4 regions of the Micromonospora sp. AKA38 genome follow, and region 1 is predicted to be linked to each of the others. Evidence: riboswitches for the same ligand, from Rfam matches in the RefSeq annotation. Region 1 holds a riboswitch; each other region holds the start of a gene.
What was found. Region 1 has a riboswitch for cyclic di-AMP ahead of TPA0908_RS10575 (coiled-coil domain-containing protein). Riboswitches for the same ligand answer to the same signal wherever they lie in the genome.

Region 1 (3,200 bases):
CCCGATCGTCGCCCCGTCGCGCGGCCCACGTCGTGGTCCGCGCGACGACACCCGGTGTACGTCGTGGGGCGTAGTGCTCAGTAGACCGACAGGTGCACGTGGTTGGTGTGGTCGCTGGACGGGTCGCCGTTGCCCCCGCTGTACGACTTCCAGCCGCTGCTGGGCAGCCAGATCTGCTTGAACCAGATCACGTAGAGCACGGCGAGCGGGTCGGCGTTGCGCACGAAGTACGCGGCCAGGTTGTTGCCGTACGTCCGGTCGCCGCCGCTGGCCACGCCGCCGAAGCCGCTCTTCTGGGCCGCGAAGTCGCAGGCCCGACCCTTCGGGTGCTCGCCGGAGCCACTGGGCCGGTGGCAGGAGACGTACCGGGTGAAGCCGGCGGCCTTGGCCTGTTGCAGCGCGTGCAGCGTACGTGGGGTGATGCAGCCGCTGGCCGGCGTCGGGTCGTTGACGCTGCACGACTCGGCCGGCCAGGAGCCGTCGGAGTTGCGCTTGGCCGGCTTCGCGTTCGCGGTGGAGGTGCCCCGGATCCCGCTGCCGCTGCTGCCGCCGCCGCTGCTGGCGGACGGCCGGTTGTTGGCCTCCTCCAGCGCCTGCTCGGCCTGCTCCTTGCGCTTGGCCATCACCGTGACCTGCTTGCGTTGCTCGCGGACCTCGCCGTCGAGCGCGGTACGGGTGCGGATCGCCTCGTCGCGGGTGGTGATCAGCTCGCGCAGCGTCCGGTCCTCGTGCGCGGCGACCGTCTCCAGGGCGGCGGCCCGGTCCATGAAGCCTTCCGGGCTGGTGCTGCCGAGCAGCGCCGCGGCGGTGCCCATCCGGCCGGTACGGTACGCCACCTCGGCGATCTCACCGACCTTGGCGTCGCGCTCGACCAGCTCCGCGTCGATCGTCACGAGTCGTTCGTTGAGCTGCTTCTGCCGGGTCACCGACCGGCTCAGCGCGGCCTTGGCCTCCAGCCAGCCCTTGCTGGCGGCATCGAGCTTGGCGCGCAGCGCCGGCGTGCCGCCCTCGTCGTCGTCACCGGGCGCGGCGGCGAGCCGGCCGGTCGGGGGCGCCGCCGAGGCGGGGGAGACCGGCGCCGTCACGAGGCCGAGGGTCAGCATCGCGACGAGCAGGGCCGCCATCCGGGCGGCCGTCCGTCGTACAGGTGCCACTGGGGGCATTCACGTGTCCTTCCGTCAACCGCCGACCGGGTTAGCTGACGGGTTCGGGACGGAAGATCCCTACCGCTGACGCGGATGCACCCCACGTACGTGGTTCCCCGGCTCGCCCCGCGGGCGATTAGGCGACGGCCGCTCCGTCGGCGCCGGATGACGCCTGCGGGTCGGCCGCGACCGAGCCTACCGGCGTTGCCCGGAGCCGGCTCCGTCACCCGGAACCGGATACCGGGCAAAACCGGCATAAGCTAACAATAGCCACTCGAATTTAAGTCTGTCCTAACTACCAGCCGGTCGGGCCGCAGGCGCCGGCGGACGCTCCGGGTTCGATCTGCAACGTGGCGTGATCGATCGAGAAGTCCTCGTGCAGCGCGGCCCGGGCGGCGGCCAGCACGGTGGCGACCTCCGCGCCCGGATCGGTGGTCAGGTGCGCCGAGGCCACGTCCATGCCGGAGGTGAGCGTCCAGACGTGCAGGTCGTGCACCTCCGCCACGCCGGGCACGGCGGTCAGCCGGTCGTGCACGGCGGTCACCTGGAGGTGTTCCGGCGCGGCCTGCACCAGGATGCGCACCGCGGCCCGGCCGAGCCGCCAGGTGCGCGGCAGGATGAACAGACCGATCGCCACCGCGACCAGCGGGTCGGCCCACCACCAGTCGGTGACCGCGATGACCAGCGCGGCGCCGATCACGCCGAGCGAGCCGAGCAGGTCGCCCAGCACCTCCAGGTACGCGCCGCGCAGGTTGATGCTCTCCTGGGCGCCGGAGCGCAGCAGCGCGAACGCGGCGATGTTGGCGAGCAGGCCGAGCACGGCCACCACCAGCATCGGTCCGGCGAGCACCTCCGGCGGCTCGCCGAACCGGCGTACCGCCTCGATCAGGACGTAGACCGCGACGGCGCCGAGCAGCACCGCGTTGGCCAGCGCGGCGAGCACCTCCAGCCGGTAGAGCCCGAACGTGCGTTGCGGGTCGGTCCGGGCGCGCCGGGTGGCGGTGATCGCCGCGAGCGCCATGCCGATGCCGAGCACGTCGGTGAACATGTGGCCGGCGTCGGAGAGCAGCGCGAGCGAACCGGTCGTGACGGCGGCCACCGCCTCGACCACCATCAGCACGGCGAGCAGCGCGAACGCCGCCCAGAGCCGACCGGAGTGCCGGTGCGCCGCGTTGGCCACCGCAGCGCTGTGGTCATGACCTGCGCCCACGCACACACCCTCCCGCCCCGGATCCCGGACGGGCCCAATCTATGCTCACATCGCTATGTGTGCAAGTAACTGTGGCGTCAGCCCACCGGATCGAGCGTGGTCAGGCGCTGGGTGGCCCGGGACAGCGCGACGTAGAGCGTGCGGACACCCGAACCCGGGTCGGCCCGGATCTCGCTCGGCGCGACCAGCACCACCCCGTCGTACTCCATGCCCTTGGCCTGGAGGCTGGTGACCACCTGGAGCCGGCCCGCGTCGAGGTCGCCCAGCCAACCGGCCACCTCGTCCCGGCGCGGCACCGGCGTGATCACGCCGACCGTGCCCTCCACCTCGGCCAGCAGCGCCCGGACCGCCTCGACCGTGGCCGCCGGCAGCTCGGCCGCGGCCACCGTCCGCTCCACCGGTGGCACGCCGGTGGAGCGCACCGCGACGGGCAGCGCCAGATCCGGATACCGCCGGCGGATCTCCGCCGCCGCCACCGCGAAGATCTCCGCCGAGTTGCGGTAGTTGGTGGTCAGCTCGAAGCGACGCCGGGGCCGCCGCCCCAGCGCCTGGTCACGCGCCCGGTCCAGCTCCTGCGGATCGCCGGTCCAGGCGGTCTGCGCCGGATCGCCGACCACGGTCCAGGAGGCCAGCCGGCCGCGCCGACCGACCATCCGCCACTGCATCGGCGAGACGTCCTGCGACTCGTCCACCACCACGTGGGCGAAGTCGCGGTAGTCCACCGGGCGCTCCCGGGCGGCGGCCCGGGCCGCACGCTGCCGATCGGCGTACGTGCTCAGCTCGCGCACGCCGCCGGCCAACTGGTACGGGTCCCGCTTCGGTCGGGCCCGCCGCACCGGCTTGCC
Region 2 (3,200 bases), on a different contig from region 1:
TCCGGCCGCGCGGCGTGGCGTAGTCCGAGCCGGGCCAGCACGGCCCGGTCCGGCTGCGCGGCGGTGGCGGCCAGCGTGACCCGTTGCCCGTCGTCGGTGGTCCGGGCCGCGCCCTGGCCGAGCTGGTCGTAGACCTCGTCGGCGAAGGCTGCCGCCGCGTCGGACGTGTCCGCGCCGGAGTAGCGGGCCACCGCGCCGTACCAGGCCGCGACGTCGCTGCCGGCGCCGACCGGCCCACCCAGTGCCTTCTGGTACGACGCCAGCAGCGCCGCGCCGCCGCGGATGTTCGCCGCCGGGTCGGTGCGCAGCGTCTGCGCGTCCAGCCCGGTGAGCGTGGCGGCGGCGTCGAGCGTCTGGAGCGAGGCGGCCGGCAGCGGCGTCTCCCGGGTCGGCGCGGCGGCGGTGGCCGGGTCGAGCCGGAGCGGGCGGGCGTCGTCGCCGCGCGGGTCCTCGTCCTCGTCGACGTGGGCGCTGCCCGGCGTGGCCAGGACGTGCGCGGCGTCGGTCAGGTGCATCGGGCCGTAGCCGCCGCTGGTGCTGGGCTGGCCCGGGTGGGTGTCCCACCTCGACTCCAGGTAGGAGACACCGAGCAGCACGTTCTGCGGTACGCCGTACTCGGCCGCCGCGGCTGCGTACTGCTGCTGACGGTCGCCGATGGGCCGGTCCGCCTGCGGCGCGGCGCTCACCGGGCCGGTGGTGGCAAGCGCGGTGGCGGTCGCCACGGCGGCGGCGAGCAGTATCCGTCTGCTCGGCGGCGGGGCTGTGAGGTGCATCGAACCTCCTGGACAGGGATGGGGGTCACTGCGTTCCCACCCTCACGCCAGCCACCCGTGGGGGTCAATACCTTTCCAGGAGGCAATCCAACGCGAAGAAAATCTCCATTCACGTTCGCGCGGCGCATCCGGTACGGAGTGTCACGGCCGTTCGGGTTGCGGATCGATAACGGGAATCCTTACTCTGGTCAATCGTCGGCCGCATGTTTCACCGTCCAGCCCGGTCGGTGACGGCCCGACACCGCCGAGTCGCCCACGGGCGAACCGGGGACCCAGGTTCCTGGGGTGAATCCGCAGCCACTGCGGTAGGGCGCTTCCCTTCCCGCCCGAACCCGTCAGCTAACCCGGTAGGCGGTCAGGCAGAAGGAGTACGGACGCCCGGTGGCCCACCATGCCCCGCGGCCGACGTCGAGCCGGTCGGTCGACCGGTCCGCCGCCGTGCCGCGTTTCCGCTGGTCCCGCTTCACCACCACACTCGCCGCCCTGGTCGGCGCCGCGGTCGTCCTGACCGGTGGCGCGACGGCGGCGCACGCGGAACCCTCGGTCGCCGAGATCGAGGCCCAGATCGACCGCGACTGGAACAAGCTCGAACCCGTCATCGAACAGGTCAACGCCGTCCGCGGGCAGCTCGCGGTGCGCCGCAAGCAGGCCGACGCGCTCGGCAGGCAGATCGCCCCGCTCCAGGCCCGGGTGGACGCCGCGCTCGGCCAGGTCGGCGGGCTCGCCGCCGACGCGTACAAGGGCGACAACCTCTCCACCGTCAACGCGCTGCTGGGCAGCCGTTCGCCGAGTGAGCTGGTCACCGGCCTGGAAATGCTCGACCGCTTCGCGCACCACCAGCAGGAGCAGGTCCGCGACATCGCCGCGCTGCGCGACGAGCTGGCGGCGAAGAAGAAGCCGCTGGACGCGATGGTCGCCGACCTGAGCCGCACCGAGGCCCAGCTCGCGGCGAAGAAGAAGCAGATCGACGCCGAGATCGCCAAGCTCCAGAAGCTGCGGCTCAAGGTGTACGGCAACGGTGGCGGCGGCCCGCTGCGCCCGGCCCCCTGTCCCGCCGGATACCCGGGCGGCGCGGCCGGGGTGGCGGTCAAGTTCGCCTGCGCCCAGATCGGCAAGATCTACGTGTGGGGCGCGGCCGGCCCGGACCACTTCGACTGCTCGGGCCTGACCATGGCCGCCTGGGCGAAGGCCGGGGTCTCGCTGCCGCACAACGCCCGCCAGCAGCACGACGTGACGAAGCGGGTCAGCCGCGCCGAGCTGCGCGCCGGTGACCTGGTCTTCTACTACGGCGACCTGCACCACGTGGGCATGTACGTCGGGGACGGCTGGGTGGTGCACGCCTCCCAGTCCGGCAAGCCCATCACCATGAAGCGCGTCGACGACGGCGACATCAACAGCTACGGCCGCCCCGGCTGAGGTGTTAGGAGGGGCCCCCGGTTAACGCATTCCGCATAACAGGGGGCCCCTCCTCACAACCACGCTCGGCGTCAGCGGGTCGGCCAGGTGCGCCAGCTCTGCCAGGACCGGCTCGGCGTCGGGCCGCGTTGACCCTGGTAGCGCGACCCGTAGACGGCCGAGCCGTACGGGTGCTCGGCCGGCGACGAGAGCCGGAAGATGCAGAGCTGGCCGATCTTCATGCCCGGCCAGAGCGTGATCGGCAGATTCGCCACGTTGGACAACTCCAGCGTGACGTGGCCGGAGAAGCCCGGGTCGATGAAGCCGGCCGTGGAGTGGGTGAGCAGGCCGAGCCGCCCCAGGCTCGACTTGCCCTCCAGCCGACCGGCCAGCTCCTCACCCAGCGAGATCACCTCGAGCGTGGACGCGAGCACGAACTCGCCCGGGTGCAGCACGAACGGCTGCCCCTCGGGGACCTCCACCATCGACGTCAGGTCGTCCTGCTGCACCGACGGGTCGATGTGCGTGTAGAGATGGTTGTTGAAGACCCGGAACAGCCGGTCCAGGCGTACGTCGATGCTGGACGGCTGCACCAGCGTGGGCTCGAAGGGCTCCAGCGCGAGCGTGCCCGCCTTGATCTCGGAGACCAGGTCGCGGTCGGAGAGCAGCATCGGAACACTCTAGCGACAGACGGTGGTGACCAGCGTGTCGGACTACTTCTTCGTACACGTGTTCGATAGACTGTCGGCATGGCTTCCTGGTCCGAATTCGCCGCCGACGAACCCCGACTCGCGGCCGAGATCCGCCTTCTGATGCAGCAGTACGGGCCGGGCTTCGGCTACCTCGCCACGGTCCGCGCCGATGGTGGCCCACGGGTGCACCCGGTCTCGCCGCTGATCACCGACGACGGGCTCTGGTGCTTCGTCATCGACTCGCCGAAGCGCCGCGACCTCGAACGCGACGGCCGTTACGCGCTGCACTCCTTCCCGCCGGAGGAGAGCGACGACGAGGCTTACCTGGCCGGTCGCGCCG
Region 3 (3,200 bases), on a different contig from region 1:
CAGCGTCGAGTACGCGGTGACCGTGCTCGGCACGCCGCTCGTGGTGGTGCTCGGCCACGACTCGTGCGGCGCGGTCCAGGCGGCCCGCGAGGCGGTCCGCACCGGCTCCGCGCCGGCCGGGCACCTGGGCGCGGTGGTGGACGCCGTCTCGCCCAGCCTGCTCCGGGCCGCCCGGCAGGAGGTCGAGGACCTCGACGGCATCATCGACGTCCACATCGCGCAGACCGTGGAGACCCTGCTGGCCCGCTCGACGGTGCTCGCCGAGCGGGTGGCCGCGGGAGCGTGCTCGGTGGCCGGCATGTCGTACCGGCTGAGCGGCGGTGAGGTGCGGACGGTGGCGCAGTCCCCGGCCCCGGTGCCCGCGCCGGCCGCACCGGCGGACCCGGCGCTCGCCGGCTGACCACCCCCGGACACACGAAAGGGGCCGCCCGGAGGCGGCCCCTTCTCGCGTACGCGTCAGAGCAGTGACATGTGCACGTGGTCGGTGTGGTTCGAGGGCCCGCTGTAGGAACTCCAGCCGGTCGCCGGGAACCAGATCTGCCGGTTCCAGATCACGTAGTAGATGCCCAGTCGGTCGGCGTTACGGATGAGGAAGGCGGCCACCTCGTTGCCGTACCGGCGGGTGTCGTTGTTGTGCCACGGCGAGAAGCCGCTGTTCTGCAACGACCAGTCGCACGCCTTGCCCTTGGGGTGCTCCCACGGCCCGCCGGGGCGGTAACAGCCCACGAAGCGGTTGAAGCCGGCGCGCTTGACCTCCTTGTACGCGTGCAGCGTGCGCGGCGTGACGCAGCCGGAGGTGGTCGGGTCGTTCTCGCTGCACGACTCGGACTTCCACCCGCCGTCGGCGGTGCGGCCGGGGCCGATCTTGGCAACCGGGGAGGTGGCCGAGACCAGGCCACCGGTGAAGTCCAGCCCGCCGACCAGCTTCAGCGCCTTCTGCGCCTCGACCTTCTCGCGGGCCATCGCGTTCGTCTGCTTCTCCTGCTCGCGCACCTCGGCGTCGAGCGCGATCTTGGCCTGCTCGGCGCGCGTCTTCACCGCGTTGATGGCGGCGAGCCGCTGCCCGTTGAACAGGTTGAGTTCGTCCAGGGCGCTGGCCCGACGGACGAACGAGTCGGGCGAGTCGCTCTCCAGCAGCATCGCCATCGCACCGACCCGACCGGTGCGGTAGGACTGCGCGGCGATCTCGGTGACCTGCGGGCTGAGCGCGTCGAGCTCGTTCTGCGCCGCCTTCACCTCGAGCGCGAGCTTGAGCTGCCGCTTGCGCGACGTGTCCAGCTTGGACTTGGCCTGGAGGTAGGCCCGGTTGGCGGCGGTGACGGCCTCGCTGATCAGCGGTGGGTCGTCGTCCTCCGAGTGCCCCGAGGGGTTGGGGGCGGCGGTGTGCGGAGCCGCCGACGCCGGGGTCGGCCCGACCAGCACGGCGAGCGCGGCGAGCACGGCCACCACGGGTGTCAAGCAGCGGCGCAGGGGTGCCGTCACAGTGTTCCCTTCCGTCGGCCGCCGACCGGGTTAGCTGACGGGTTCGGGACGGAAGCGGCCCCTACCGCTGACGCGGATTCACCCCATGTACCTGGTTCCCCGGCTCGCCCGGAGGCGATTGGGCGGCGGCACCGCAGGCGCGGGTGCGCGCCTTCGGCGGTGACCGGCAGCGAGGTTACCCGAGATGTCGACCGGGGATCTACGCCCGGAAGCCGACCAATCGCGAGAATTCGACATTGCCCAGCGTGACCAGCATCGCGTTTCACGCGCGCCGTCACGCTGCGGAGTGTCACCATGCGACATCCGTACTTCCCCGGCGGTCGGGCCACCGTTCGGTCGGCGTCCCGCCGAGCGCCTCCAGCGCCTCGCCGCGGGCCGCCGGGGGCCGGCCCGGCGGTGGCGGCGACGCCCCGGCCGCCGGCCCGCGCCGCCCGGCGGTGGCCACGACCGCGGCCAGCGCGGTGGTGAGCGGTACGGCGGCGATCAGACCGAGGGTCGCCACCGCGCTGCGGACGATCTCCTGGGCGAGGAACTCGCTGGTCAGGATCTCGCTCACCGGGCGGGAGTCGGCCACCAGCAGGAGCAGCAGCGGCAGCGAGGCGCCCGCGTACGCCAGCACGATGGTGTTGACAGTGGACGCGATGTGCGCCCGGCCCACCCGGGTGGCCGCCCGGTAGAGCTGCCGTCGGGAGAGGTCGGGGTTGGCGTGCGCCAGCTCGGTGACGGTGGCCGCCTGGGTGACCGTGACGTCGTCCAGCACGCCCAGCGAGCCGATGATGATGCCGGCCAGCAGCAGCCCGTGCAGGTCCACGCCGCCCTGGAACATGGAGAGCGTGGTGGCGTCCTCGCTGCCGAAGCCGGTCAGGTGGGTGGCGGCGGTGGCGAGCGTGCCCAGCACGCCGGTGACCACCAGGCTGCCGAGCGTGCCGAGCACCGCCACCGACGTCTGCGCGCTGATGCCGTGGGTCAGGTAGAGCACCACGAACATGATCAGCGCGGCGCCGACGATCGCCACCGGCAGCGGGGACCGGCCGGCGCCGATCCCGGGCAGCACGAAGCCGAGCAGGATGGCGAAGCTCGCCACCAGGCCACCCAACGCGGCCAGCCCGCGCCAGCGCCCGAACGCCACGATCGCGGCGGCGAAGAGCGCCACCAGCCAGATCAACGGCGTGGCCCGCTGGTGCTCGGCGATGTTGTACGCCTTCACCGACGGGTCGGCCGGGTCGGTCAGCTCGACCAGGATCACCTCGTCGCCGACCTCGACGCGTGGTGCCCCGGGCCCGTCCGGGATCGGCGTCTCGACCTGCCGGCCGGCGTCCGGGCCCTGCTCCGCGGCGACCGTCACGGTGCCGCACCGGCCGCCGCCGCCCTCGGGGGCCTCCGGCGTGGGCGGGCAGGGCTCGGTCACCACCCGGGTCACCGTGCCGTGGTGGCGCGGCACGTTCTCGGCTTCGGCCGGCTCGGGGCCGCCGCCCCGGGGCCAGAGCACCAGCGCCGCGAGCACGGTGAGCACGAAGAGCGGCACCACGGTCGCGAGCAGGAGCCGGCGTACGCCCGGCGGCGCGGCGGGGGCGGGACGGGTGTGGTCGGCGCCCACGGTGGCTCTCCCTGCGGGTCGCGGCGCACCGGTTCACCGGCCGGTCGTCCACCGGCCGGCGCGGACGCGTCCTGTCCACGCCCGGGGTCGCCGCCGGGTCATGGTAGCCACCCCACCTGCG
Region 4 (3,200 bases), on a different contig from region 1:
CGGAGCCGCGTCGGCGTTCCCGAGCCGCAGCCGGTGGGCGATGCCCCGCCCCCGACCGGGCGGCACCCGTTCCCGGTCGGCCAGCCGCCGGCTCCGGCCGGTCCGCGGGCCCCGCCCGCCCGCTGAGCCGCCACGGGCCCGGCCCGTGACCGCGCCCACCGAACCTCACCCCGCACCGCCCCTCGGCGGCCCGGCGGCGCCCGGACTCCGGCCGCGCCCCGCCCCCGACCGGCCGTGCGGAGTTACCCGCCACTGTCTCCCGTGAGGTGCCGACCATGTCGCAGACCGTTCTCCTCAATTTCCTCACCGCCGTCCCCGAGGCCGCCGCCATCTGGTCGGCGCTGACCGTGCTCGCCCTCGTCCTGCTCGCCGTGCTGGTCGCTCGACCGGAACGCGACGGCGCGGGGGAGCCGGCACTCGAACCCGTCGACGCGGAGGCGCTCCACCGCGCCGACCTGGCCCGGTACGCCGACGAGGTGGCGATGGCCGCCGCCGGGGCCGCGCAGACCGCCCGTCGCCGTCGCGAGCAGTGGCTGACCGCCCAGAGCGAGGCCGAGCGGGCCTGGACCGCCTACGACGAGGCGGACGCCGCCGCCCGCCGCCTGGCCGGCGCCGGCGCGCTGCCCGCCCCGCACACACCCCGCACCCCTGCCGAGTACGCGGCGCGCGAACGCTGGCTGCACCACGCCGCCATGACGGCGCACTGGCGGGGGGAGCTGACCGCCCGCCAGCTCGCCGACGTGCTCGCCCACCGCAACGGGTGGGACCCGCGCCGGCACCCGGCCGAGCAGGAGATCGTGCTGGCCCGGACCGTCCGCGACGGGCGGCGGGCCGGCTGGGAGACGGCCGCCGAGCGGGAACGCCTCGCGTGGCGGGACGCCGAACTGGCCGCCGAGGCGGCCCGCACGCTCGCCGCCGAGGCGTGCGCGGCTGCCACGGCGCTGCGGCCGGTGCCCACGTCCCGCGTCTCGTCGGCGAGCCGCGTCCCGGCCCCGTCGGCGGTGCGGTGGCGTCCGGCCCGCGTCGGCTGAGCGTCCCGGGGAGCACGTCGACCGAATCGTTACCCGAAACCGGTGAGGCCGGTCACCGGTGCCGTCCGCCGGCGACCGTCCGGATCGATGGCCCCTGCTGCGCCCGCTGCCCGATTCTTCGTCGGCCGGATGTCCGCTTCCTGCCGCACGGCGCCGACGTAGCCGCTTGTCCCATTGAGGGAGGTCGGTGACCGGCTGTTCCGAATCCGTAGTCGTCGAGGATGTTTACGCAGGTGAGAGCGCTTGGCAGGGCCTGTACCCGCCGGTAGTGTCGGCGCGTCCGGTGCGGTTCCCGATCGCAGATGGCGACGCCGCGCCGACCCGCCTAATCGTGCATACGAACCGGGGACCCAACGCAACACCGGGGTGAATCCGCGAGCCCACGGCCGCGGTAGGGCGTACTTCCCGCCCGAATCCGTCAGCTAACCCGGTCGGCGGCCACGGAAGGAGTTCCATCCCGTGCCCACCACCCCCCGAACGTCTCCCCGCCTCCACGGCCCCGGGGTGCCGGCGCTCGCCTGACGCGACGCGCTTCCGACCCCGTCCCGCCCGGCATCCGGGCGACTTCCCGCGGCCGTCCCGCCCGCCAGCGCGTGTGAGTTCCTCCACGCGCGGGGTCGGCGCGTGCCGCCCACCCCGTGGAGGAAACCCGTGAAGTACCACCTGAAGCGCCACCTGCGTCGCCTCGCGACCGAGCGTCCGTACCAGATCATCGCCGGTTCGGCGGCGGCCCTCGTGCTGGCCGGTGGCACCGGCGCCGCGCTGACCGCCACCGACGACGCGCCGACCCGGCAGGAGAGCACCGCCGCGGTGGCGGAACTCGGCTCCCGCCTCGGCGACACCGCCAGCCGCAGCGAGGCGCGCATCGCCGTCCCGTCGCCGAGCGCGTCGCCGAGCGCGTCGCCGAGCGCGTCGCCGAGCGCCTCGCCCCGCCGCTCGCCCAGCGCCTCGCCCACGGCGAAGGTCGCCGACCCGGACACCACCCGCAAGGCCACGCCGAAGCCGCCGTCGAGCAAGGTGCTCGACTACGACTACCAGGCGCAGACCACCTACTACTACTGCGGCCCGGCCGCGGTGCGGAACGCGCTCAGCGCCACCGGCATCGAGCGCAGCCAGGACACGCTCGCCGTCGCGCTCGGTACCACCGAGATGGGCACCAACTCGGCCGAGGACACCACCCGGGTGCTCAACCAGCAGGTCAAGGGCGACCCGTACCGGACCCGCATGATCCCCGGCACGGCCACCAAGGCGCAGATCGACCGACTCCAGGCCGACGTGGTCAACGCGGTCCGCAACGGCCGGGCGGTGGTCTCGAACGTCGTCGGGGACGCCACCGACACCAACGGCGGCTGGCACTCGTTCCCGGGCGGCCACTACATCGCCGTGGTCGGCTACCAGAACGACGGTCGGACCGTACGGATCGCCGACTCGGCCGACCCGTCGCTGCCGGCGTACTGGATCAGCACCATCGATCTGGCGAACTGGATGGCCACGCGCGGCTACTCCGCCTGACCGTACGCGTCGAAGGCCGGCACCCCTGTCCGGGGTGCCGGCCTTCGCGTCGTCTCAGCTGTTCCAGTGCTTGCCGACGAGGTCGGTGGCCTGCTTCTCCCACTGCGCGTACGCGTCCGGGTAGGCCGACACCTGCACCGTCTGCGCGGCCTCGGTCAGCGGCATGTCCTGCCAGCCGTCAACCTGCTTCAACCCCTTCAGGAACGCAAGCGTCGAATACTCCGGATCGGTGATCTGCTCCGGGGTGCCCCAACCCGAGGACGGGCGCTGCTGGAACAGACCCAGCGAGTCATGGTCGTTGCGGTCGCCGAGATGGCCCAGGTTCTCCAGCTTCGACTCCTGCAACGCGGTCGCGATCGAGACCACCGCAGCCCGCTCCGGCAGCCCGGCCTTCTTCGTCGCCGCGATGATCGCCTTCACGTTCGCCGTCTGCTCGTCGTTCAGGTTGATCGTCGACTGCTCACCCTGCACACTCGCCACCGCCGTGACCGGCTTGGCCGTAGCGGCGTGCGCGGACTCGACATGACCGGCGATCGGACCGGCGAACACACCACCGGTGAAAGCCAGACCAGCAATACCCAGCACGCTCTTACGCAGCATCGTGTTCATGGCGGGGGCTCCATTCGGGGGTCAACGCACCGGGGGGGGTGCGGGCAC

Region 2: linked by a shared signal. The riboswitch ahead of TPA0908_RS00895 (C40 family peptidase) and the one ahead of TPA0908_RS10575 (coiled-coil domain-containing protein) in region 1 are both predicted to bind cyclic di-AMP.
Region 3: linked by a shared signal. The riboswitch ahead of TPA0908_RS28815 (coiled-coil domain-containing protein) and the one ahead of TPA0908_RS10575 (coiled-coil domain-containing protein) in region 1 are both predicted to bind cyclic di-AMP.
Region 4: linked by a shared signal. The riboswitch ahead of TPA0908_RS03840 (C39 family peptidase) and the one ahead of TPA0908_RS10575 (coiled-coil domain-containing protein) in region 1 are both predicted to bind cyclic di-AMP.

Annotation. Positions count from the first base shown of each region.
Region 1 is NZ_BNEI01000003.1:472,053-475,252, reverse strand. It holds gene TPA0908_RS10575 (coiled-coil domain-containing protein) at 78-1,163, opposite strand; cyclic di-AMP (ydaO/yuaA leader) riboswitch at 1,169-1,298, opposite strand; gene TPA0908_RS10570 (cation diffusion facilitator family transporter) at 1,441-2,355, opposite strand; gene TPA0908_RS10565 (HelD family protein) at 2,433-3,200, opposite strand, start outside.
Region 2 is NZ_BNEI01000001.1:173,593-176,792, reverse strand. It holds gene TPA0908_RS00900 (N-acetylmuramoyl-L-alanine amidase) at 1-773, opposite strand, end outside; cyclic di-AMP (ydaO/yuaA leader) riboswitch at 1,006-1,141, shown strand; gene TPA0908_RS00895 (C40 family peptidase) at 1,155-2,189, shown strand; gene dcd (dCTP deaminase) at 2,261-2,839, opposite strand; gene TPA0908_RS00885 (pyridoxamine 5'-phosphate oxidase family protein) at 2,918-3,200, shown strand, end outside.
Region 3 is NZ_BNEI01000007.1:335,464-338,663, reverse strand. It holds gene TPA0908_RS28820 (carbonic anhydrase) at 1-400, shown strand, start outside; gene TPA0908_RS28815 (coiled-coil domain-containing protein) at 457-1,482, opposite strand; cyclic di-AMP (ydaO/yuaA leader) riboswitch at 1,487-1,617, opposite strand; gene TPA0908_RS28810 (YibE/F family protein) at 1,772-3,079, opposite strand.
Region 4 is NZ_BNEI01000002.1:43,779-46,978, reverse strand. It holds gene TPA0908_RS03850 (hypothetical protein) at 1-126, shown strand, start outside; gene TPA0908_RS03845 (hypothetical protein) at 276-1,031, shown strand; cyclic di-AMP (ydaO/yuaA leader) riboswitch at 1,344-1,483, shown strand; gene TPA0908_RS03840 (C39 family peptidase) at 1,683-2,543, shown strand; gene TPA0908_RS03835 (hypothetical protein) at 2,598-3,152, opposite strand.